Martelella mediterranea DSM 17316: one gene and its partner. The main gene of each other region encodes a partner of the protein of the gene in region 2 in a complex. Links are inferred from orthologs where the notes say so. Each region holds a gene or a part of one and is shown on either strand. Other genes may lie near its edges.

What was found.
Region 1: the proteins of ccmB (region 2) and ccmE are in contact, whole or in part, in a solved structure (PDB 8CE8), measured with the Escherichia coli proteins. The link is inferred for Martelella mediterranea DSM 17316 from one-to-one orthologs.

Annotation. Positions count from the first base shown.
Region 1 is NZ_CP020330.1:3,816,702-3,827,863, forward strand. Bases 7,134-10,107 are described here. They hold ccmE (cytochrome c maturation protein CcmE), read right to left. Parts: upstream 8,859-10,107; coding sequence 8,409-8,858; downstream 7,134-8,408. Other genes in these bases: Mame_RS17750 (heme lyase CcmF/NrfE family subunit), read right to left, coding at 7,134-8,412; ccmI (c-type cytochrome biogenesis protein CcmI), read right to left, coding at 8,855-9,991; Mame_RS17765 (hypothetical protein), read right to left, coding at 10,103-10,107. In the rest of the region: Mame_RS17725 (bifunctional [glutamine synthetase] adenylyltransferase/[glutamine synthetase]-adenylyl-L-tyrosine phosphorylase), read right to left, coding at 1-2,019; Mame_RS17730 (sensor histidine kinase), read right to left, coding at 2,080-3,504; Mame_RS17735 (response regulator transcription factor), read right to left, coding at 3,508-4,197; Mame_RS17740 (Do family serine endopeptidase), read right to left, coding at 4,318-5,856; Mame_RS17745 (cytochrome c-type biogenesis protein), read right to left, coding at 5,963-6,421; more of Mame_RS17750, read right to left, coding at 6,418-7,133; more of Mame_RS17765, read right to left, coding at 10,108-10,543; Mame_RS17770 (sensor histidine kinase), read right to left, coding at 10,652-11,162. UniProt on the Escherichia coli protein: Heme chaperone required for the biogenesis of c-type cytochromes. Transiently binds heme delivered by CcmC and transfers the heme to apo-cytochromes in a process facilitated by CcmF and CcmH.
Region 2 is NZ_CP020330.1:4,540,819-4,551,751, reverse strand. What follows is about bases 3,536-6,280. They hold ccmB (heme exporter protein CcmB), read left to right. Parts: upstream 3,536-4,450; coding sequence 4,451-5,110; downstream 5,111-6,280. Other genes in these bases: Mame_RS21175 (DsbE family thiol:disulfide interchange protein), read left to right, coding at 6,070-6,280; ccmD (heme exporter protein CcmD), read left to right, coding at 5,912-6,073; Mame_RS21185 (heme ABC transporter permease), read left to right, coding at 5,145-5,915; ccmA (heme ABC exporter ATP-binding protein CcmA), read left to right, coding at 3,782-4,447. In the rest of the region: Mame_RS21205 (DNA helicase), read left to right, coding at 41-748; aconitate hydratase AcnA, read right to left, coding at 813-3,506; more of Mame_RS21175, read left to right, coding at 6,281-6,657; Mame_RS21170 (septation protein A), read right to left, coding at 6,678-7,325; signal recognition particle-docking protein FtsY, read right to left, coding at 7,430-8,875; tRNA (N(6)-L-threonylcarbamoyladenosine(37)-C(2))-methylthiotransferase MtaB, read right to left, coding at 8,975-10,237; Mame_RS21155 (hypothetical protein), read right to left, coding at 10,301-10,813; Mame_RS21150 (hypothetical protein), read right to left, coding at 10,824-10,933. UniProt on the Escherichia coli protein: Required for the export of heme to the periplasm for the biogenesis of c-type cytochromes.

The DNA of each region.
Region 1 (11,162 bases), 720 kb from region 2 along the record:
CGCGAGCGTGGCAAGCACCGTCAACGCCCGGCCGGCGGCGAAACCACCGGTCGCGCCGGTCAAAAGACGGATGCCGATGAGGAAACGCTGTTCGGCGGTGAAAATCCTGAGGCGATCGAGCCGCTCCTCATAGATTTCAGCGCCGGCCATGAAGGCTTCGAGGCGGCCTGCGAGATAATCGCGCGTGGGAATTTCGGTCAGCAGCGCCGGATCGAGCATGCCGTCGACGATATGGGCGCGCGCCGCGATGATCTCGGCAAGGCGCGGGGCGGCGGACATGATCTCGACGAACAGAAGAAGCAGGTTGGGATTGCTCTTGAGCAGCGAGAAAAGCTGGATTCCCGCCGGAAGGCCGGAAAGAAAACGGTCAAACCGCAGCAGCGCCTCATCCGCGCGGCGGCTGGCGCCGAATGCTGCCAGCAGATCGGGCATGATCTCGGTCAGCCGCTGGCGGGCCTTGGTGCTCTGGGTGGCGCGGTAGCGGCCGTAATGCCAGGTGCGGATGATGCGGGCGATATCGGCCGGCCGCTCGAAGCCAAGCTTCGAAAGCGTCTCGAGCGTGCCGGGGTCGTCGTCCTCGCCGGTGAAGACGAGATTGCCGGTCTCGCCCGACAATGTCAGTTCCCGCTCGAACAGGCGGGCATAGCGCTTTTCGACGGTCTTCAGGTTCGCCACCAGCGCCTTTGCGAAGTCATCAGTCGTCTGGAACCCGCTCATGCGCGCGATCCGCAGCAGTTCTGCGTCATCTTCCGGGAGAATATGGCTCTGTTCGTCGCGCACCATCTGGATGCGATGCTCGACATTACGCAGGAACCAGTAGGCAGCCTTCAGCTCATCGGCGGTCTGCCTGTCGACCCATCGGGCCTCGCACAAGGCGTCAAGGGCATCGACTGTGCGACGGCAGCGCAGTTGCGGCATCCGCCCGCCGGCAATCAATTGCTGGGTCTGGGCGAAGAACTCGATCTCCCGAATGCCGCCGCGCCCGAGCTTGACGTTGTGGCCATGCACGGCGACGAGGCCGAAACCCTTGTGCGCGTGGATCTGCCGCTTGATCGAATGGATATCTGCAATCGCCGCATAATCGAGATATTTGCGGAAAATGAAGGGCGCCAATTCGGAGAGGAACGCCTCGCCCGCGGCAATGTCGCCGGCGATGGGCCGCGCCTTGATAAAGGCGGCGCGCTCCCAGTTCTGGCCGCGGCTTTCATAATAGATCAGAGCCGCCTCGACAGGGATCGCGAGCGGCGTGGAGCCGGGGTCGGGCCGCAGGCGCAGATCCGTGCGGAACACATAGCCATCGCCGGTGCGCTCCTGCAGGATACGCACAAGCCGGCGCATCAGCCGCGGAAACAGCTCCCGCGCATCGTCGGGATCGATGATGATCCCGGCTTCAGGCTCGAAGAAGACGACGATATCGATGTCGGAGGAGTAGTTGAGCTCGTTCGCGCCGAGCTTGCCCATGCCGAGCACGACGACCCCGGAGTTTTCCGAAGGATCCTCTGAGGAAAGCAGCCTGATCTTGCCCTCGCCGGCGGCGGAGACGAGCAGATGGTCCAGCGTTGCGGCCACGGCGGCAGCGGCGAAACGGCTCAGGAGATCGGTCGTGACTTCGGCTTTGAAAATGCCGCCGAGATCGGCGAGCGCGGTGAGGAAGGCAACGCGCTGCTTGGACTGGCGAAGCCGCGTCATGATCTCGCCATCGCCCTGCGAACCGCCTTCGGCGATCCAGGCAGTGCGCGCCTTTTCGATTTCGGCCTCGATTTGCGGGCCGATCGGCTGATCGATCCCGCAAAGGAGGTCCGGCCGTGAACGGAAGGTGTCGTGGAGAAAGGGTGAGAGCGCGAAAGCGGCCGCGAGAAAGGCGGTCAAAGAGGCCTCGGCGTCGGCGAGGACGGCCGGAAGACCATGGCTTTCGACCGCTTCGGCGAGTTCGCCCGCCGCTTCCCTGGCTGCCGCCTCGTCCAGTGCAAATATGCGTCCTGCCGCACTGTCGGCCAAGCGACCGTCGATCTCCTGCATAGCTTCCTCCGCAACGTCGTTCCTCCGCCTTAGCATTGACGGAGGAGAAGCAAAAGCCGCTCAGCGCGAACGATTGGGGGTGAGCGGGAAGCGAAGGAGCGCGGCAAGACCGCCATAGCCCGGAACATACTGGCCGGCTTCGGCGAGGACGAATTTGCCGCCATGCATATCCGTCACAGCATCAACCATGGAGAGGCCAAGGCCGGTACCCGGCTTGGTGCGACTTTCATCCAGACGGAAGAACCGCCTTTTGACGTCCTCGATGCGATTGGCGGGGATGCCCGGACCGTTATCGGCGACCATGAACACGGCATCCGCGCCCTCGCGTTTGAGCGACAGGTAGATGCGCGGCTCGCTTTCCGAGGCCGAGGCGTATTTTATGGCATTGTCGAGAAGGTTGAAGATCGCCTGCCCGATGAGTTCTCGGTTGCCGTTCACCGAAAGATCCTGCTCGATCGCGATCTCCAGCGTCATGCCCGCTTCCTCGGCCACCGGGCCGTAAAGCTCGGCGCTGTCCTCGACGATCGCGGAAAGGTTGACGGGCGACATCTCCGCCGCAACCGCGCCCGCTTCAACGCGGGAGATCATCAACAACGCATTGAAGGTTCGGATGAGTTGGTCGGATTCGGCGATAATGCCTTCGAGCGAGGTGCGCCGCTCCTCCGGGTCCTCGGCGGCGGCAGCATCGGCTGCCTTGTTGCGAAGACGCGTCAGCGGGGTCTTGAGATCGTGGGCGATGTTGTCGGAAACCTGCCTCAGCCCTTCGTTGAGACGGACGATACGGTCCAGCATCAGGTTCAGCGAATTGGAGAGACGGTCGAATTCATCACCGGAACCGGTTACGGGAAGCCGCTGGGAGAGATCGCCAGCCATGATCTTGCCGCTCGCCGACGACATCCTGTCCATGCGCTTCAACGCGTTGCGACCGATGGCGAACCAGATCACCAGCGCCCCGACGCCCATGATGATGAGGGCAAGAAGCAGCGCCTGCCTGACGATGATGTGCAAACGTTCGGGGTCGCCCAGATCGCGGCCGATCATCAGCTTCATGCCGTTGTCAAGCACGATCACATAGCCGATCGCAAGGCTGTAGCGGTCGCCCTTGTTGTTTTCGGCAAAGCCTTCATAGCGAAAAGGCGTATCGAGCCACCCTGAATGCGCGAGTACCCCTGGTTCCAGCGAGGCCACGTTGCTCGCCAGGATTTCGCCCTGCGGACTGGCGATGACATAGAGATTGGCACCGGGCTGGCGGGCGCGCCGTTCGATGGTATTGAACAGGCGACGAATGCCGCCATTTTCGAACGCGGCGTCAAGCTGGGCAATCTCGCGATGGAGCGAATCCCGCATCTGCCGCTCAACCAGACTTTCGGAGACGGCGGTGACATAAAACACCATTACCGCCGCGCAAAGCCCGAACAGCAGAATGTATACGGCGGAAAGTCGCACCGCCGTCGACTTGAACAGAAGCTTCAGACGCCCCTTCATGCGCTAAGCGTCATGCTTGATCATGTAGCCGGAGCCGCGAATGGTCTTCAGCAGGGGCTTGTCGAAATCCTTCTCGATCTTCGAGCGCAGACGCGAAACATGGACATCGATCACATTGGTCTGCGGATCGAAATGATAATCCCAGACATTTTCCAGAAGCATGGTGCGGGTGACAACCTGGCCGGCATTCTTCATCAGATATTCGAGCAGGCGATATTCGCGCGGCTGGAGCGTGATCTCGCGGCCCGCGCGGCGCACCTCGTGCGAAAGACGGTCGAGTTCCAGATCGCCCACCTTGTAGAGCACATCCTGATCGGGCGCGCCCTTGCGCCGGCCCAGCACTTCGACGCGGGCGAGAAGCTCGCTGAAGGCATAGGGCTTGGGAAGGTAGTCGTCGCCCCCTGCCCTGAGGCCGGTCACCCGGTCATCGACCTGACCGAGCGCGGACAGAATCAGCACCGGTGTGTTGATGCTGCGCGCCCTCAGCGCCGATATCACCGACAGCCCGTCGCGACGCGGCAACATGCGATCGACGACAAGGACGTCGTACTCATTCTCGCTCGCCATGAACAGGCCGCTTTCGCCATCGCCGGCATGCTCACAGGCAATGCCGGCCTCGCGAAAGGCCTTGGTCAGATAGGCGGCTGCCTCCAGATCGTCTTCGATGACAAGAACACGCATGCCGGGGACCATATCGCCATCCGCCTCGGTGTGACAAGCAGGCTCAACCGGCTCTTTGGAAAACATGTTACGTCTCCTGAAACGGAAAAGGCGCATGCTTCCGCAATGCGCCTTTTCCTATGCTTAAGGGGATCAGCCGGCGTCTTCGGCGTCGGTTTCCGTGGGCAGGGCGGTGAACATGCTGCCGTTTTCGGTTTCGACCTGGAACAGCGCCTGCTTGCGGCCCTGATCGGCGGCATCCTTGACCTGCTTGATGATGTCCTCAGCCGAGCTGACTTCCTTGTTGTTGACGCTCAGGATCTTCTGTCCCGTCGCCAGACCCTTGGTCGCGGCGTCGGAGTTCGGGTCCACAGCCGTAACCGTTACGCCCTTGCCGTCATCGGCGGGGCGAACCTCGATGCCGAGTTGCGTCATCAGCGAGCTTTCCGTCGGCCCGCTAAGGCCATCGGCAGCAGCGAGCTCGTCTTCAGTCGGGAATTCGCCGAGCTTGACATCGATCGTCTGGGACTTTCCATCACGCCAGACCGACAGTTCCACCTCGTCGCCCGGTTCCATCATGCCGATCATACGGGAAAGCGAACGGGCATCCTCGATGACATCGCCATTCACGGCGGTGATGACGTCGCCCTGTTTAAGCCCCGCCTTGGCGCCGGGGCTGTCGCTCGTCGGCTCGGAGACGAGCGCGCCTTCCGGCTTGGCAAGCCCGATCGACTCGGCGATGTCCTCGGTGACGGGCTGAATACGTACACCGAGCCAGCCACGTTCAACCACGCCATCCTGAATGAGGTCCGCAACGACGTCCTGGGCCAGATGCGCCGGGATTGCGAATGCGATGCCGACATTACCGCCGGAGGGCGAGAAGATTGCTGTGTTGACGCCAACGACTTCACCGCTGAGGTCAAACGTCGGACCGCCGGAGTTGCCGTGGTTCACCGCGGCATCGACCTGAATGTAGTCGTCGTAGGGACCGGAGGCGATATCGCGACCAAGGGCGGAAACGATGCCCGACGTGACCGTGCCGCCGAGGCCAAATGGATTGCCGACCGCGACAACCCAGTCGCCAACGCGCAGGTTCTGATCGTCCGCGAACTTCACGTAAGTGAACTCGCGGTCGGCATCCACCTTAAGCACGGCCAGATCGGTACGGGGATCGGTGCCAATCAGCTTTGCATCATACTCAGTGCCGTCATCCATCCGCACGGAGAATGCGTCACCTTCGCGCACGACGTGGTTATTGGTGACAAGGTAACCGTCCTCGGAGACAAAGAAGCCCGAGCCTTGCGCAACCGGACGTGGGCCGCCCTTGCGCGGCTGCGGTGGCGGAGCGGGCTCGTTCGGCGCGCCGAAATCATGGAAGAAACGCTTGAGAGGGTGGTCATCGGGGAGATTGTCGAAACCGCGGCCGCCGAAACCGAAGCCGAAACTGCCATCCTGCTGGGCAACCGGCTGGACGTTGCTCTCAACGACCACGGAGACAACTGCGGGAGAGACCGCTTCGACGACATCGGCAAATCCGGGGACTTCCGGCGCCTGAACATGGACGGGATCCGCAAGCGCTTCCGTCACCGTCAGGGGAGCGCCGGCCGAAAACAGCACGGCTGCGACGCCTGCAGCTGCCGAGGCTTTCAAGAGTGACCTGAACTTGTTTGGTCCGGTGGGCTGCTGGAACATAGGTCTGCTTTTCCTCTGGTGTCGATGGTTGAATGATTTCATATCGAATAGAGGGGACTATAAAAGCTGGGACCTTACAAAACACTGTCCGCCAGATGACGGTTTGTTAATGGTCGTCCGTCTCGGACAAAATCTTCTCCAGTCGCAACTCCTCATCGCGGGAGAGCGGCCTGTCAGCGCCGTGGCGAGCGGCGGCAAGACGCCACAAACCGATGGCGCCCAAAAGGATAAGCAGTGCCGGCGCGCCCCACAGAAGCCAGGTATGTGGCGAAAAACGAGGCTTCAGCAGAACAAACTCGCCATAGCGCGAAACGACATAGTCGATGACCTCGTCATCGCTGTCGCCTTCTGCCAGCCGGTCGCGCACCAACAGACGAAGATCGCGCGCGAGGTCGGCATTGGAATCGTCGATCGATTGGTTTTGGCAGACCATGCAGCGAAGCTCCGCGGAAATCTCCCGCGCCCGCGCCTCGAGAGCGGGATCGCTCAGCATCTCGTCCGGCTCGACAGCGGCGGCACCGATTGGGAGCAGCACGGCAAAAAACAAGACAACAAGCCGAATCATTCAGCGGCTCCCAGGGCTTGCGCTGGCTGCGTTCTTTTCTTGCTCAGCGCCGGCGCGCCAATCCGCAAGCGTCGATCGGAAAGCGAGACGACCCCGCCGGTGGCCATCAGCACGAATCCAAGCCAGATGCACAGAATGAAAGGCTTCCACCACACCCGCACGACCCAGGCTCCATCCTGACGCGGGTCGCCAAGGGAAATATAAAGCTGACTGAGACCGAAGGTCCTGATGCCCGCCTCTGTCGTCGGCATATTGCTCGAAGGGTAGAGCCGTTTCGCCGAATGCACCACGCCGGACGCCGCCCCGTTCGCGCTGATCGCAAATGTCCCGCGTTCATCGGTGTAGTTGGGCCCGCGCACGGTTTCGACACCCTCGAAGGCGACCGTATAGCCGCTCAGGACCACCTCGGAACCTGGCGTCATCTCCAGCACGGCCTCCGTTTCGTAAAGCGAAACCGCCAGTATGCCCAACACGCTCACGCCGAGACCGAAATGCGCAAGCGCCGCGCCGAAGGCCGAGCGCGGCAGGCCCTTGAAACGCGGCCATGCCTTCGAAAACGGCAGGCGGACAAACCCCGAGCGGGTCCAGAGGTCCGAGAGCGCTCCGAAGATAAGCCAGAACGCGATGGCAATCCCGGGTACGGCCAGAACCGGTCCGCCTTCATGGAAGTAAACGAAGACCGCGGCGAAGATCAGCGCCAGGATCGCCGCGACCATGAGACGCTCCGACGCAGCCTTCAGGTCTCCTCTTTTCCACGAAAGCATCGGGCCGAAGGGTACGGCAAGCAGCAACGGAATCATCAACAGCCCGAAGGTCAGGTTGAAGAATGGCGGGCCTACCGAGATTTTCTCACCGGTCAGTGTTTCCAGAAACAGCGGATAAAGCGTTCCGATCAGCACCGTGCCGGCAGCGACCGTCAGAATCAGATTATTGAAGACCAAAGCGCCTTCCCGCGAGATCGGCGAGAACAGGCCTCCGGCGCGCAAGAGCGGCACCCTCAAGGCAAAGAGCGTAAGTGCGCCGCCGATGAAGAAAGCCAATATGGCCAGAATGAAAACGCCACGGGTCGGGTCCGTCGCAAACGCATGAACCGAGGTGAGAACGCCGGAGCGAACGAGAAACGTTCCGAGAAGCGAAAGCGAGAATGTCAGGATCGACAGGAGCACGGTCCAGATTTTCAGGGCCTCGCGCTTCTCCATGACCAGAGCCGAGTGCAGCAGCGCCGTGCCCGCCAGCCACGGCATGAAGGAAGCATTTTCCACCGGATCCCAGAACCACCATCCGCCCCAGCCAAGCTCATAATAGGCCCAGTAGGAGCCCATTGCGATGCCGGCGGTCAGGAACAGCCAGGCAAGCAGCGCCCATGGCCGCACCCAAAGCGCCCAGGCCGAATCGATCCGACCGCTGACAAGCGCTGCGACCGCGAACGAAAAACAGACCGAAAAGCCGACATAGCCCAGATAAAGAAGCGGCGGATGAATGGCGAGGCCGATATCCTGCAGGATCGGATTGAGTTCCCGACCCTCTGCGGGGACGGGGAAAACGCGGCTGAACGGATTGGAGGTAAGGAGAATGAAAAGGATGAAAGCCGTAGCAATCAGGGCCTGGATGGCAAGTACATTGGCTCGCAGATCGGCCGGCAGATTGCGCCCGAAGGCCGCCACCAGCGCGCTGAAAAACGTCAGAATCAGCAGCCACAGTAGCATTGAGCCTTCATGATTGCCCCAAACGCCCGAGAACTTGTAGATCAGCGGCATCAGCGAATGCGAGTTTTCCCATACATTGCGCACGGAAAAATCCGAAAGGAGATAGCTTCTGATCAGAATGATGAAAGCCAACGCCACCAGCGCGAACAGGGTCAGGGAGCCGCTGCGCGCAATGCCGATCAAGGCCATATTCTGCATCCGAGCGCCCACAAGCGGCAGCGTCGCCGTCAGAGCGGAAACCGCCAGAGCGAGGATCAGCGCATAGAGTCCGAGTTCAACGGTCAAGGTGTGGCGTCCTCCTCGCCTTCCCACACGCCTTCGGCTTTCAGACGGTCGGCGACTTCCTTGGGCATGTAGTTCTCGTCATGTTTGGCAAGCACGGTGTCGGCGCGGAAAATCCCGTCCGGCCCCATCCGTCCTTCGGTCACAACCCCCTGCCCTTCCCGGAAAAGATCAGGCAGAATGCCCGCGTAGCGCACTTCCACGGAAGAGTTCCCGTCGGTAACGGCAAAGGCAACACCCGCCCCTTCCGCACCCCGGACCGAACCGTCCTCAACGAGACCGCCAAGCCTTATCCGCGTATCGGAGCTGACCGGGTTTTCGGCAAAATCAGATGGCATGAAGAAATAGGAGACGCTGCGGCTCAGCGCAAAAAGCACCAAGAGAACCGCGATCGCGATGAAACCCACCCCGCCGCCGATGACAGCGAGCCTTTTTTGCTTGCGCGTCATGATCTTCCCCCCGAAAGCGCAAGTTCTGCGGCAAGTTGCTCAAGCTGCTGGCCGGCCGCGCTCTCCGCCCCGAAATAGGCCAGCGCGGCATCGTACGCCGTATTTGCATCATCCTCCCGACCCAGCACCGCGTAGGAGCGGATCAACCGCATCCAGCCTTCAATATCGTTAGGCTCCTGTTCAAGGCGTTGCGCCAGCCCCGAGACCATGCCCTCCACCATTTCGGCACGCTGCTCCGGCGACAGCGAGGCCGCCGCCTCGATGTCCTGCTGATCGGGTCCGAACGCCGGCGCGCCCGTCTGCGCCAACCGGCCTCGATTAAAGACAATGTGCCGCTCGATCACATCGCGTCCGGTGGCGTTCTCCGGCATTCTTTCAAGCAAGGCGTCGAATTGATCGAGCGCGGCCTGATGGTTCCCGGCCTGCTCGTCCGCCAGTGCAATATAATATCCGGCCCTGACATTATCCGGCGACAATGCCTCGACCTTTCGAAACGCCTCAAGCGCCTCGTGATTGACGAAACCCGACTCCATCGCCACAAGCGTCTCGCCAAGCCCCATAAGTCGCTCCGAGCTCGGGCCGGAAATCCGGATGGCATTGGCATAGGCTTCATAAGCGCGCTCAAGCCTGTTCTCGCGCAGATAGACCGGCGCGATCACGTCCCAGCCCCGGCCATCATCGGGATTTTGCGCGAGATGCCTCTCGACTTGCGCGACAAGAACCGCAAGCTCCGGATTCTCCGAATTGAGGCGGGCCGACAACGGATAATCCTTCGCGCCGGGCGCGCCCAGGAGGGGATAGGCAACACCCGCCAAAATCAGCGCAGCAAATACGTATGCCGCCGTCGCGATACGATAGCGCGAGGCAACGCCCCGCAGCGCGGTGGCTCTGTCCGCCGCCTTCGCTTCCGAGGCCATCAGCCTTCGCCCGATTTCCGCACGGGACGAAAGATAGGCGTTCTCGTCGATAAGACCGTCTCGCCGTTCCCGATCTAGTTCTTTCAGTTGGGCACGATAAATCGGATCCGGCCCGGCGGCGACAGTATCTGTCCTCGCATCCCGCCGGAACAACGGTACAGCAACCGCAAAAGCCGCGGCAAGCGTCAGGACAATGGCGGCAAGCGCGAATATCATGTCGTCTTCGTACGCCACCACCGCGAAAATTCCAACAGTTCAAAACACCAGGCGGCAAACCTGCCTCAAAACGTCGCACTTCGGCTGGTCATGTCGCACGGAACCGCTGCGTTAATCGAGCAGGCTCCACGAACCGGCAACTTCGCGGCAGGCGGCCCCTCGACCGACAAATTCACGGCCATCGGCCACAACACGCTGCGTATATTGCCGGCAATTCTGGTCGCCGACCTGATAAGGGCTTGCCGCCGTCACAGAGCCGCGCGCGCCCTCTCCCTGCCAGTTGACGGCTTCGCCCGCCGGCGCCGCCGCCAGGGCGTATTGCTCGGCCTGAAGCGCTTTGGCTTGATCGAAAGAAGACAGCGTAATTCCAGCCCTCTGCACCAAACCACCATTCAGCGCCGCCGACTGTGCGCCTGCCGGCGCCGCCACAGGCTGAGGAGCGACTGACGCTCCCCCGCCGCCGGTCGCCGAACAACCTGAGACCATGAGGACGACAGCAATCAATTGCCAATTTCGTATCACGAGTTTTCCCGTCATATTGTTTTGCGTCATCAAAGAAAGCCTTGGGCAGGAAGAATGGTTCCCCGATCCAAAGCGCTCCCGCAATATCGTCGCTAAGCACAGAATGTGGCCATAATTCGCATGCGGGGTCGCGATCAACTATTTCCTGCTTTTGGCCGGAAGAACAACGCGCGCGTGCAATCCTGAATCCTCAAGGCCGGTCAGTTCGAAACGACCGCCATAGGCCTGCACGATGTCATCGACGATCGACAGACCAAGGCCGGAACCCGCCCCGCTCTCATCCAGCCTGTTGCCGCGCTTCATTGCCCTTCGGATTTCATCGGGCGTCAGGCCCGGCCCGTCATCCTTCACGATGATCTCGGCCCACTCTCCAGCCACGCCGGCATCCGCCCGCCGTTGCGCGCTTACATGAACTTCGCTCTCGGCGAATCGAGCGGCATTTTCCAGCAGGTTGCCGACAACCTCCTCAAGGTCGTGCTGCTCGGTTGCCAGAAGAAGACCTGGCTCGCATGTCAGCACGAAGGATTTCTCCGGGTTCAGCCGCCGCATCACCCGCACGAGCCGTTCAAGCACCGGCTCCGCCTCACACCGCGTCAGGACCGATTCGGTCTGGGCAGCGATGCGCGCCCGGTTCAGATAGGCCTGAACC
Region 2 (10,933 bases):
GGAGGGATTGCACGTTCGTCCGGGATGGAAGGTTTGATCCATGAAACTCTCCCGACCCGTTTATCGGCTGAAACATAGCGCCAGAAAACTGGCCCGCGCAGAAGACATTCCGCTCAATCGTGCGCTGGACCGCCTGGCGATCCAGGAAGGCTTTGAAAGCTGGAGCGCGCTTGCCGCCTCCGTTCCCTCGGCCCGTTCCGCCAACGGCATCTATGAGAAGCTCGCGCCGGGCGACCTGCTGCTGTCGGCGGCGCGTCCCGGTCAGGGCAAGACGCTGCTGGCGCTCGAACTCGCGCTGAACGCAGCGCGCGCCGGCCACCGCGCCTTTTTCTTCTCGCTGGAGGAGACGGCAGTCGGCATGCTGCGTCATTTCCGAGCCTTGAACCGGACGCCGGATGAGGTCCGGTTCGTGTTCGACGACAGTGACAGGATTTCGGCGGACTATGTGATCACAAGGCTTGGCGCGGCGCCGGCCGGCACGCTTGCGGTCATCGATTATCTGCAACTTCTGGACCAGCGACGCGAAAACCCGCCGCTTGACCAGCAGATCCGGGTATTGCGCGCCCATGCCCGTCGCCATGGCCATATTTTCGTTTTCGTCGCCCAGATTGACCGTCGTTTCGAGGGGGCAAATCGGGCCTTTCCGACCCTGTCCGATCTGCGGTTGCCGAATGCGCTCGATCTCGGCCTGTTCGACAAGGCCTGTTTTATCAATGCCGGGGCGGTCAGGTACGCAGAGACCGCCTGACCACAAAAAAGCCGGGCGGTTCGTGCCGCCCGGCTCATGATTCTCAACCGTCAAACCAGCAGCCTTACGCCGCCAGGTCGCGCAGCACCGTTTGCAGGATGCCGCCATTGTTGACGTAGGTGAGTTCGTCGAGCGTGTCGATCCGGCAGAGGATCGGGACGTCCTTGACCGTGCCATCGGCGAAGGTGACCTTGGCGATCTTCTTCTCGCGCGGCTTGATGTCGGCGAGGCCTTCGATCGAGACGGTCTCGTCGCCTTTCAGGCCGAGGCTTTCCCAGGTCGCGCCGTCCTCGAAGGTGAACGGGATGACGCCCATGCCGACGAGGTTGGAGCGGTGGATACGCTCGTAGCTTTCGGCAATTACGGCGCGCACGCCAAGCAGGTTGGTGCCCTTGGCCGCCCAGTCGCGCGAGGAGCCGTTGCCATATTCGCCGCCGGCGAAGATGACGAGCGGAACGCCTTCCTTCTTGTATTCCATGGCCGCGTCGAAGATCGACATCTCTTCCTTGGACGGATAGTGGATGGTGTAGCCACCCTCCTTGCCGTTCGGGCCGAGCATGTGGTTGCGGATGCGGATATTGGCGAAGGTGCCGCGCATCATCACTTCATGATTGCCGCGACGCGTGCCGTACTGGTTGAAGTCGGCAACCGCCACATCGTGGCCCATCAGATATTCGCCGGCAGGCGATTGCGCCTTGATCGAACCGGCCGGAGAGATGTGGTCGGTGGTGATCTTGTCGCCGAACAGGCCGAGAATGCGGGCATCCTTGATATCGGAAACAGCCGTTGGCGTCTTACCCATGCCGACGAAGTAGGGCGGGTTCTGGACATAGGTCGAGTTGTCGTCCCAGGCATAGGTCTGGCCGTCGGGGATCTGAACCGCCTGCCAGTTCTCGTCGCCCTTGAAGACGTCGGCATATTTGGTCTCGTAGAGTTCGCGGGTGACGTATTTCTCGATCGTCTCCTGCACTTCCTTCGAGGATGGCCAGATATCCTTGAGATAGACCGGGTTGCCGTCCTTGTCCTCGCCAAGCGGCTCGGTCGTCAGGTCCTTCCTCACCGTGCCGGCCAGCGCATGGGCGACAACCAGCGGCGGGGATGCCAGATAGTTGGCCTGAACGTCCGGCGAGATGCGGCCTTCGAAGTTGCGGTTGCCGGAGAGAACGCCGGCGGCAATCAGGCCCTTGTCGTTGATGGTCTTGGAGACCGGGGCCGGCAGCGGACCGGAATTGCCGATGCAGGTGGTGCAGCCGAAACCAACGAGGTTGAAGCCGAGCGCGTCGAGGTCATCCTGCAGACCGGCCTTTTCCAGGTATTCGGCAACGACCTGCGATCCGGGCGCGAGCGAAGTCTTGACCCAAGGCTTGGTCTTCAGGCCCTTGGCGACGGCGTTGCGGGCGAGAAGCCCGGCAGCGATCAGCACCGAGGGGTTGGAGGTGTTGGTGCAGGACGTGATCGCGGCAATCGCGACGTCGCCATGGCCGAGATCGTAATCGGTGCCTTCAACGGCATAGCGCTTGTCGATCTCGCCCTTGTCCTTCTTGTACATGTCGACCATGGCTTCGGAGAAACCGGAGGCGATGTTTTCGAGCGCGATCCGGCCTTCCGGGCGCTTCGGGCCGGCCATGGACGGAACGACGTCGCCGAGGTCCAGTTCCAGCGTATCGGTGAAGACCGGGTTCTCGCCGCCCGATTCGCGATACATGCCCTGCGCCTTCGAATAGGCTTCGACCAGCGCGATCCGGTCCTTGGCGCGGCCCGACATGTCGAGATAGCGCAGCGTTTCGAAGTCGACCGGGAAGAAGCCGCAGGTCGCGCCGTATTCCGGGCCCATATTGCCGATGGTGGCGCGGTCGGCGAGCGTCATCGAATCAAGGCCGGCGCCGTAGAACTCGACGAACTTGGAGACGACGCCCTTCTTGCGCAGCATCTGAACCACGGTCAGCACGAGGTCGGTGGCGGTGACGCCTTCCTTGAGCTGTCCGGTGAGCTTGAAGCCGATGACTTCCGGCAGCAGCATGGAAACCGGCTGGCCGAGCATGGCGGCTTCCGCCTCGATGCCGCCGACACCCCAGCCGAGAACGCCAAGGCCGTTGATCATGGTGGTGTGGCTGTCAGTGCCGACGCAGGTGTCGGGGTAGGCGACTTCCGCGCCGTCCTCTTCCTTGGTCCAGACGGTCTGGCCGAGATATTCGAGGTTCACCTGGTGACAGATGCCGGTGCCGGGGGGCACAACGCGGAAGTTCTTGAACGCCTGCTGGCCCCATTTCAGGAAGCGGTAGCGCTCGCCATTGCGCTTGTATTCATATTCGACATTGTGGGCGAAGGCCTGCGGCGTGCCGAATTCGTCGACGATGACCGAGTGGTCGATGACAAGGTCGACGGGCACCAGCGGGTTGATCTTTTCCGGATCGCCGCCGAGATTGACGATGCCGTCGCGCATGGCGGCGAGGTCGACAACGGCGGGAACGCCGGTGAAGTCCTGCATCAGCACGCGGGCCGGGCGGTAGGCGATCTCGGCGCCGGCCGTGCCCTTGTCGTTAAGCCACTTGGCGACAGCAAGAATGTCGTCTTTGGTGACCGAGCGGCCATCTTCGTTGCGAAGCAGGTTTTCCAGAAGAACCTTCATGGAGAACGGAAGCTTCGAGACGCCTTCGAGCCCGTTAGCTTCAGCCTTCGGCAGGCTGTAGTAGACATACTCTTTTCCGCCCACATCGAGTGTGGAACGACATTCAAAACTGTCCAGTGATTTAGCCACGGATAAAACCCCGCTCATTCTGATTGGCCTAGACCAGCCGTGCGAACGCCCATGTACTTACGACATCAGGATGCGGGTACGACCATTTCCGCTGTCCGCACGTGGGACAAATGCCCCAGGTTCGGCGCAAGGATGTGATTCACGCCGGCCGCTGGCGTGGTTGCGCATCTTATAGATAATTTCTAAGAAAGGTGCCAGATCAACTGTGTTGAAATTTGAATTTTTTTTAAATTTGCCGTTCGAACGGCAGAGACGGCTCCAGGGATAGAGACATCATGACAATTGCCGTCAGGGCCGATGATCTGACCGTGAGCCGGGGCGACCTGCTGATCTTCAGCGGGCTTTCGCTGTCGCTTGTCGCCGGCGAGAGCCTGATGTTCACGGGCCCGAACGGGGCGGGAAAGTCGACCGCGCTCAGGGCAATGCTGGGGCTGGTCGGCGGGGCGGAAGGCAAGTCGTGGTTACTTGCAGGCGACGGTGCCGAGCCCCTGCCGCTTGCCTTCGCCGCCCATTACCTCGCCCATCTCAACGCAATGAAGCCGGAGATGACGGCGCGCGAGAACCTCGACTTCTGGAAGGCCCTGACGGGCGATTTCGGCGACGGCGCGGGGATGGCGGTGGATGACGCCGCCGATGCGGTCGGCCTGATCGACGTACTCGACCTGCCTTTCGGTTTTCTATCGGCGGGGCAGAAGCGGCGGATCGCGTTTTCGCGGCTGTTATGCAGCCATCGCCCGGTATGGCTGCTCGACGAGCCGACCGCGGCGCTCGACAGCGCGGCGAAGACGCTGTTTTCCGGCCTCCTGAACGCGCATCTTGCCGCGGGAGGGATCGTGATCGCGGCGACCCATGAGCCGCTCGATCTCGCAAATGCGCGGGAAATGCGCTTTTCCGGCCCGGTGCGGCTTGCCACCGACCCCTTCATGGATGCGGAGGCTTAAGCGATGTGGGCGCTGTATCGCCGCGATGTGCTTCTGTCTGTCCGCGCCGGCGGCGGCGCGCTGGTGGGTCTGCTGTTTTTCCTGTCGGTCGTCGCGGTCGTGCCCTTCGGCGTCGGCCCCGATCTGGCGCTGCTTGCGCGGATCGGCCCGGCCATGGTGTGGATCGCGGTGCTGCTGTCGACGCTGATCGGGCTCGACCGCATGTTCCGCGCCGAGCGCGACGACGGCTCGCTCGACATTCTGAAAATGCGCGACGAGCCGCTGGTGCTGATCGTGCTGGTCAAATGCCTGGCGCACTGGACCGGCTATGTCCTGCCGCTGGTGATCCTGTCGCCGGCGATGGGGCTGTTGATGAATATCGACCCGGCCGGGCTTGGCGCGGCTTTCGTCACGCTATTCGTCGGCTCGCCGGCCATCACCTTTATCGGCGCGGCAGGCGCGGCGATCGCGGTCTCGCTGCCGCGCGGCGGACTGCTGGTGCCGATCCTGATCCTGCCGCTCTCGATCCCGGTGCTGATCTTCGGCGTCGGGGCTAGCTATGCGGTGACCTCCGATATCGATCCGTTCCTCCCGCCCTTCCTGTTGCTCACCGCGATCACATTGTTTTTTGCGGTGGTCGGCCCGGTTGCCGCGGCTGTGGCCTTGCGTCAGGCGGATGATTGAGCGAAACCATGATCGACAGCAAGCGGTGACGGCGATGAACCAGACGATGGCAAAGGGCGGAATGTTTTCGGGGCTTGCGAACCCGACGCGGTTTCTGGGCCTCGTCCGACGCGTGCTGCCGACGATGATCGCCGTGACCGTCGCGCTTTTCGCCGTCGGGCTCTGGCTCTCTTTCACCTCCGAGGCTGACTACCAGCAGGGCGACACTGTGCGGATCATGTATATTCATGTGCCCGCCGCCTGGCTTTCGATGATGTGCTATGTGGTGATGGCTTTTGCCGCGCTCGGCACGCTTGTCTGGCGTCATCCGCTCGCCGATGTCGCGCACAAGGCTGCCGCTCCTATCGGGGCCGCCTTCACCTTTCTGGCGCTTTTGACGGGCTCGCTCTGGGGCAAGCCGATGTGGGGCGCATGGTGGGTTTGGGATGCGCGGCTGACCTCGGTGTTCATCCTGTTCCTGATGTATCTCGGCATCATCGCGCTGCACCGCGCGGTGGACGAGCCGGCCCGCGCCGCCCGCCTTGCCGCGATCCTGATTCTCATCGGCGTCGTCAATATCCCGATCATCAAGTTCTCGGTCGACTGGTGGAACACGCTGCATCAGCCGGCAAGCGTGATCCGGCTGGACGGGCCGACGATCGATCCGGTGTTCCTGTGGCCGCTTGCCGTGATGGCGCTCGCCTACACTTTCGCCTTTTTCACCATGCATCTTGCCGCCATGCGCAACGAGATCCTGCGCCGCCGCGTTTCCGCCATGCGCCGGGTCGCGGCCAGCCGGGCTGAAGCGCCGAGGATGACTCATTGAGCCACGCATTCTTCATCTACGCCGCCTACGGCGCGACCGCGCTGGTATTCGCCGCGCTGGTGCTCTGGCTGCTCGTCGACGGCCGCGCCAGACGGCGCGAGCTTGACGCTCTGGAAAAGGCGGGCGCCGCCCGCCGCAGCGTCCGGGGCCGCTCATGAGCGAAAGCGAGAAGGGCAAAACGCGCCGCTATCTGGTCGCGGCCATTCCGCTGGTCGTGGTTGTCGGTCTGTTCGGCGTGTTCGGCTGGCAGTTCGTCTCGGGCCACGATCCGTCCGAAATTCCCTCTGTCCTGATCGGCAAGCCGGCGCCGGCGATCAACCTGCCCGCGCTTGAGGGCAGCAACCGCCCGGCGCTTGACGATGCCGCGATTGATGGCAAGTTCACGCTGGTGAACGTCTTCGCCTCATGGTGCATCCCCTGCCGCGCCGAGCACCCTTATCTTCTGGAACTGTCGAAAGATCCGGCGATCAACCTCGTCGGCATCAATTACAAGGACAAGCCGGCAAACGCGCTGAAATTCCTCAACGAGCTCGGCAATCCCTATGCCGCGATCGGCGTCGACGAAAACGGCGCGGAGGCGATCGACTGGGGCGTCTACGGCATCCCCGAGACCTTCGTGGTCGGCGCCGACGGCACCATCATCTTCAAGAAGATCGGCCCGATCGACCAAGCGTCCTATGAAAAGGAAATCCTGCCGGTGATCAACCGCAGCATCGGCCCGGCATCGAAGCTGATGAACTGAAGCGGAAGAGAAGAGAGGCGTCAGCTCTCCTCCGCTTCTTCCTCCGCCGGGTTCACCGTATGCCTGTTGATCAGCGGCATCTGGAACAGCGTGAAGGCGATGGTGATCGGCATCGTGCCCCAGACCTTGAAATTGACCCAGAAATCGGCGGAGAAATTACGCCAGACCACCTCGTTGAGCACGGCCAGAAACACGAAGAACAGGCCCCAGCGGAAGGTGAGCTTGCGCCAGCCCTCGTCATCGAGCCGGAAGGCGGAGTGGAACACGTAGCCGAGCAGCGAACGGCCGAAGACGAGGCCGCCGAGCAGGACGGCGGCGAACAACCCGTTGACAATGGTCGGCTTCATCTTGATGAAGGTCTCGTCCTGCAGCCAGATCGACAGCGCCCCGAACACCATCACCACCGCGCCCGAAACCAGCGGCATCAGAGGGATATTGCCGAGCACGATCCGCGATCCGATCAGCGATATAACGGTCGCGATCATGAAAAGCGCGGTCGCCACCAGAAGCGGCGTGCCGAACACGGACAGTGCCGGAAAGGTGTTCATCAGCCATTCGCCGCGGAAATTGGCGAAGAAGAACACCATCAGCGGGCCGAGCTCGAAGGCAAGCTTCAGGAACGGTTCTTCCTTCTGCTCCGTGGTCAGTTTTTTCGTGGTGTCGGTCATCGTCCCGCCGGTTTCTTGATCGTGATCTGCTAAGTGGCCTGTCGGCCGCGTCTCATCAACCCCAAAAGCGGCGAATTTCGGGGCGTTGAACGAAAAGCGACGCCTTAATCCTGCTCTTCCACCTGTCGGCCGGCGATCGCCTCGGCGAATTCGGCGGCCTCGAAGGGTTCGAGGTCGTCGATGCCCTCGCCGACGCCGATGAAATAGACCGGCAATTTGTGTTTGGCGGCGATCGCCACCAGAATGCCGCCGCGCGCGGTGCCGTCGAGCTTGGTCATCACCAGCCCCGAAACGCCGGCGATATTGCGGAAGATTTCGACCTGGTTCATGGCGTTCTGGCCGGTGGTGGCGTCGAGCGTCTGCAGCACCGTATGCGGGGCGTCGGGATCGAGCTTGCCGAGCACGCGCACGATCTTGGCAAGCTCGTCCATCAGCTCGGCCTTGTTCTGCAGCCTGCCGGCGGTGTCGATGATCACGACATCGGAGCCGTTTTCCTGGCCGCGCTTGAAGGCGTCATAGGCAAGGCCCGCCGCATCCGCCCCCAGTTTGGTACCCACGAATTCCGCGCCGGTGCGCTCCGACCAGATTTTCAGCTGCTCGATCGCGGCCGCGCGAAACGTGTCGCCGGCGCCGAGCGTCACCTTCAGGCCCGCGCGGGTCAGTTTTGCCGCCAGCTTACCGATCGTGGTGGTCTTGCCGGTGCCGTTGACGCCGACCACGAGGATCACATGCGGCTTGTGGGACAGGTCGAGTTGCAGCGGCTTGGCAACCGGGGTCAGCACCTTGGTGATCTCGCCTGCCATGATGCGCACCACGTCATTGCCGCTGACATCCTTGCCGTAGCGTTCTGAAGACAGCGTGTCGGTGATCCGCATCGCGGTCTCGACGCCGAGATCGGCCTGGATCAAGAGGTCCTCCAGCTCCTCCAGCGCGTCCTCGTCGAGCTTGCGCTTGGTGAAAAGGGCCGCGATCTGGCCGGAAAGCTGTTGCGAGGTACGAAACAGGCCGGCGCGCAGGCGCTGGAACCACGTCTGTCGTTTTGTGGGTTGCGGGGCGGGGGCTTCGGCCTTCCGGCCGGTGACGATCTCGAAGCCCTGATTGCGGATCGCGGGCTGTTCGGGCGCTTCCGCAGGCTTTTCCTGCTCGGCGGGGCTGTCGGCCTTCGGCGCGTCGGCAGTCTCGGCGGAGGCTGCTTCGGCCGGGACGGTCTCCTCCGGCTCCTCGGCCGGAACGGGTCGCGGCTCCGGCTCGGCCTCATGCGTCTCGGCGGCGGGCAACGCCTCGGCTTCGTTCTCCGCCTCTTGCTGCGGCTTGCTGCCCGGGCCGACCACGCCGCCGACAATGCTGTCATCGTCCCAGGGATCGGCGCTCTTCGCCTCGGCGAGCGTTTCGGTCGCAACGGGCGTTTCTTCGGCAGGAGCGGCCTCGGCGTCTTCGCCGGCGGTAACCGCTTCCGCTTCGCTTGGCGCGATTGCGTCTTCCGGCTTGCTCTCCTCGGCGGCCTGTTTCCTGCCGAAGGTGAAGACGTTTTTCATGAAGCCAAGGGCCATGGGAATATTTTCCTGTTTGTTTCAAGCCGGCGCGCCCGCATTGCCCCTATATCCGTGCTGCGACGGAGGCTTGTCAACGCGGGGCGGCCAAAAGCCTTATCAGGCGGGGCTGAAATCCGCCATCAGCCGCTTGCCGTCATGGCCGGTGATGCGGGCCGTCACGAACCGGCCCGGTTCAAGGCCGGGGGTGGCGACCGGCGCGAAATTTTCGGTATGGCCGTTCTCGCCGCGTTCGGTGAGCACGGTTTCCCTTTTGCCGATCATGTCGGCGAGGTGCCGCGCCTTCAGCCGCGCGCCGGTTTCGCGCAGAAGCCGCGCCCGTTCCTTCACCAGCGCCCGGTCGAGCTGCGGCATACGGGCGGCCGGCGTGCCGGGGCGGGGGCTATAGGGGAAGACGTGAAGCTGGGCGATATCGGCTTCCTCGGCAAAGCGCACCAGATTGTCGAAATGCGTCTCGGTTTCGGTCGGGAAGCCGGCGATGAAATCCGCGCCGAAGGCGATGCCTGGGCGCAGTTCCCGCGCCCTGGCGATGAAGGCCAGCGCGTCGGCCGACAGATGCCGCCGCTTCATCCGCTTCAGGATCAGGTCGTCGCCGTGCTGGAGCGAGAGATGCAGATGCGGCATGAAGCGCGGCTCGTCGGCCAGAAGATCGAGCAGATGCCGATCGATCTCGATGCTGTCGATCGACGACAGCCTGAGGCGGGCAATCTCCGGCACCTGTTTCAACAGCGTCTTCGCCAGCAGGCCGAGCGTCGGCTCGCCGGGCAGGTCCGCGCCATAGGAGGTGGCGTCGACCCCGGTCAGCACCACTTCGCGATAGCCCTGTTCGGCAAGCGTGCGGGCCTGGTCGATCACCGCGCCCATCGGCACGGAACGCGAATTGCCGCGGCCATAGGGGATGATGCAGAAGGTGCAGCGGTGGTCGCAGCCGTTCTGCACCTGCAGGAAGGCGCGCACATGGCCATCAATGCTTTCCACCATCTGCGGCGCGGTATCGAGCACGCTCATGATGTCGTTGACGATCAGCTTCTCTTCTGCCGAAACGCCGAAATCGGGCAGGTCGCGATAGTGCCGGGCCTCGAGCTTTTCGGCGTTGCCGAGCACCGCATCGACCTCCGGCATCCGCGCGAAGGTCTCCTTCTCGGTCTGTGCAGCGCAGCCGGTGACGACGATGCGGGTGGACGGGTTTTCCCGCCGCGCCCTGCGGATCGCCTGCCGCGCCTGGCGCACGGCCTCGCCGGTCACCGCGCAGGTATTCACCAGGATCGCATCCTCAAGCCCGGCCTCGGTCGCGGCCTTGAGCATGACTTCGCTCTCATAGGTGTTCAGCCTGCAGCCGAATGTCAGGGTACGGACGGTCATAATTCTCGGATTCCGGTTTGCCCGCTATATGGCCTAACGGGCCGCGAAATGAAAGGGCGTCCTTCAAAGCAGCAAGAGGTGGAAGGCATACGTGGCAAGATCAAAGGGTAGGCGCGGCAGAACCGGCAAGATGCCGATACTGCCGATGGGCAATGCAAGAAAATTGCTGGCAAGGACAAGCTGAAACAGCCGCCTGCGCTCAGAAAACCGCTTCATGCAGCGTACATTCAGAACCTGCAGTACGAGAAATGACGTGAGCATCACTTCAAGTGGAAACCAGTTGAGCATGAACGCCCGAGCCGGGTCGGCATAGATGTCGGCCCATGTATATGTTCCGTTTTCAAGGCCCTGCCTGAACGGGGCAATGACTGCCGACTGGCTCCAGAGACCGAGCTTGCTGATATAGAATCTGTAGGCCGCCGGCACTATGAAATTGATCCAGAAAAATGCCTTCAGCGCAGGGTCCGCCTGCTGCAATCTTGAAAGCAGAGCATCTGCCAGTGATGCGTTATCGCCGCGCATGCGCCGGTAGCGTTTTGTCAGGGCATTACCAAGGCGTTCGGAAGGACTTGCCATCTCGCTTTCCTCACAGGACGGGCTGGCCGGTGAGGACCAGCAGCAAGAGTGAGGAGGGTGAAATTGCGCCGGTGCGTGCCAGAGAAAGCCCTTCAGTCACGATATCGGACCATGTGGGGA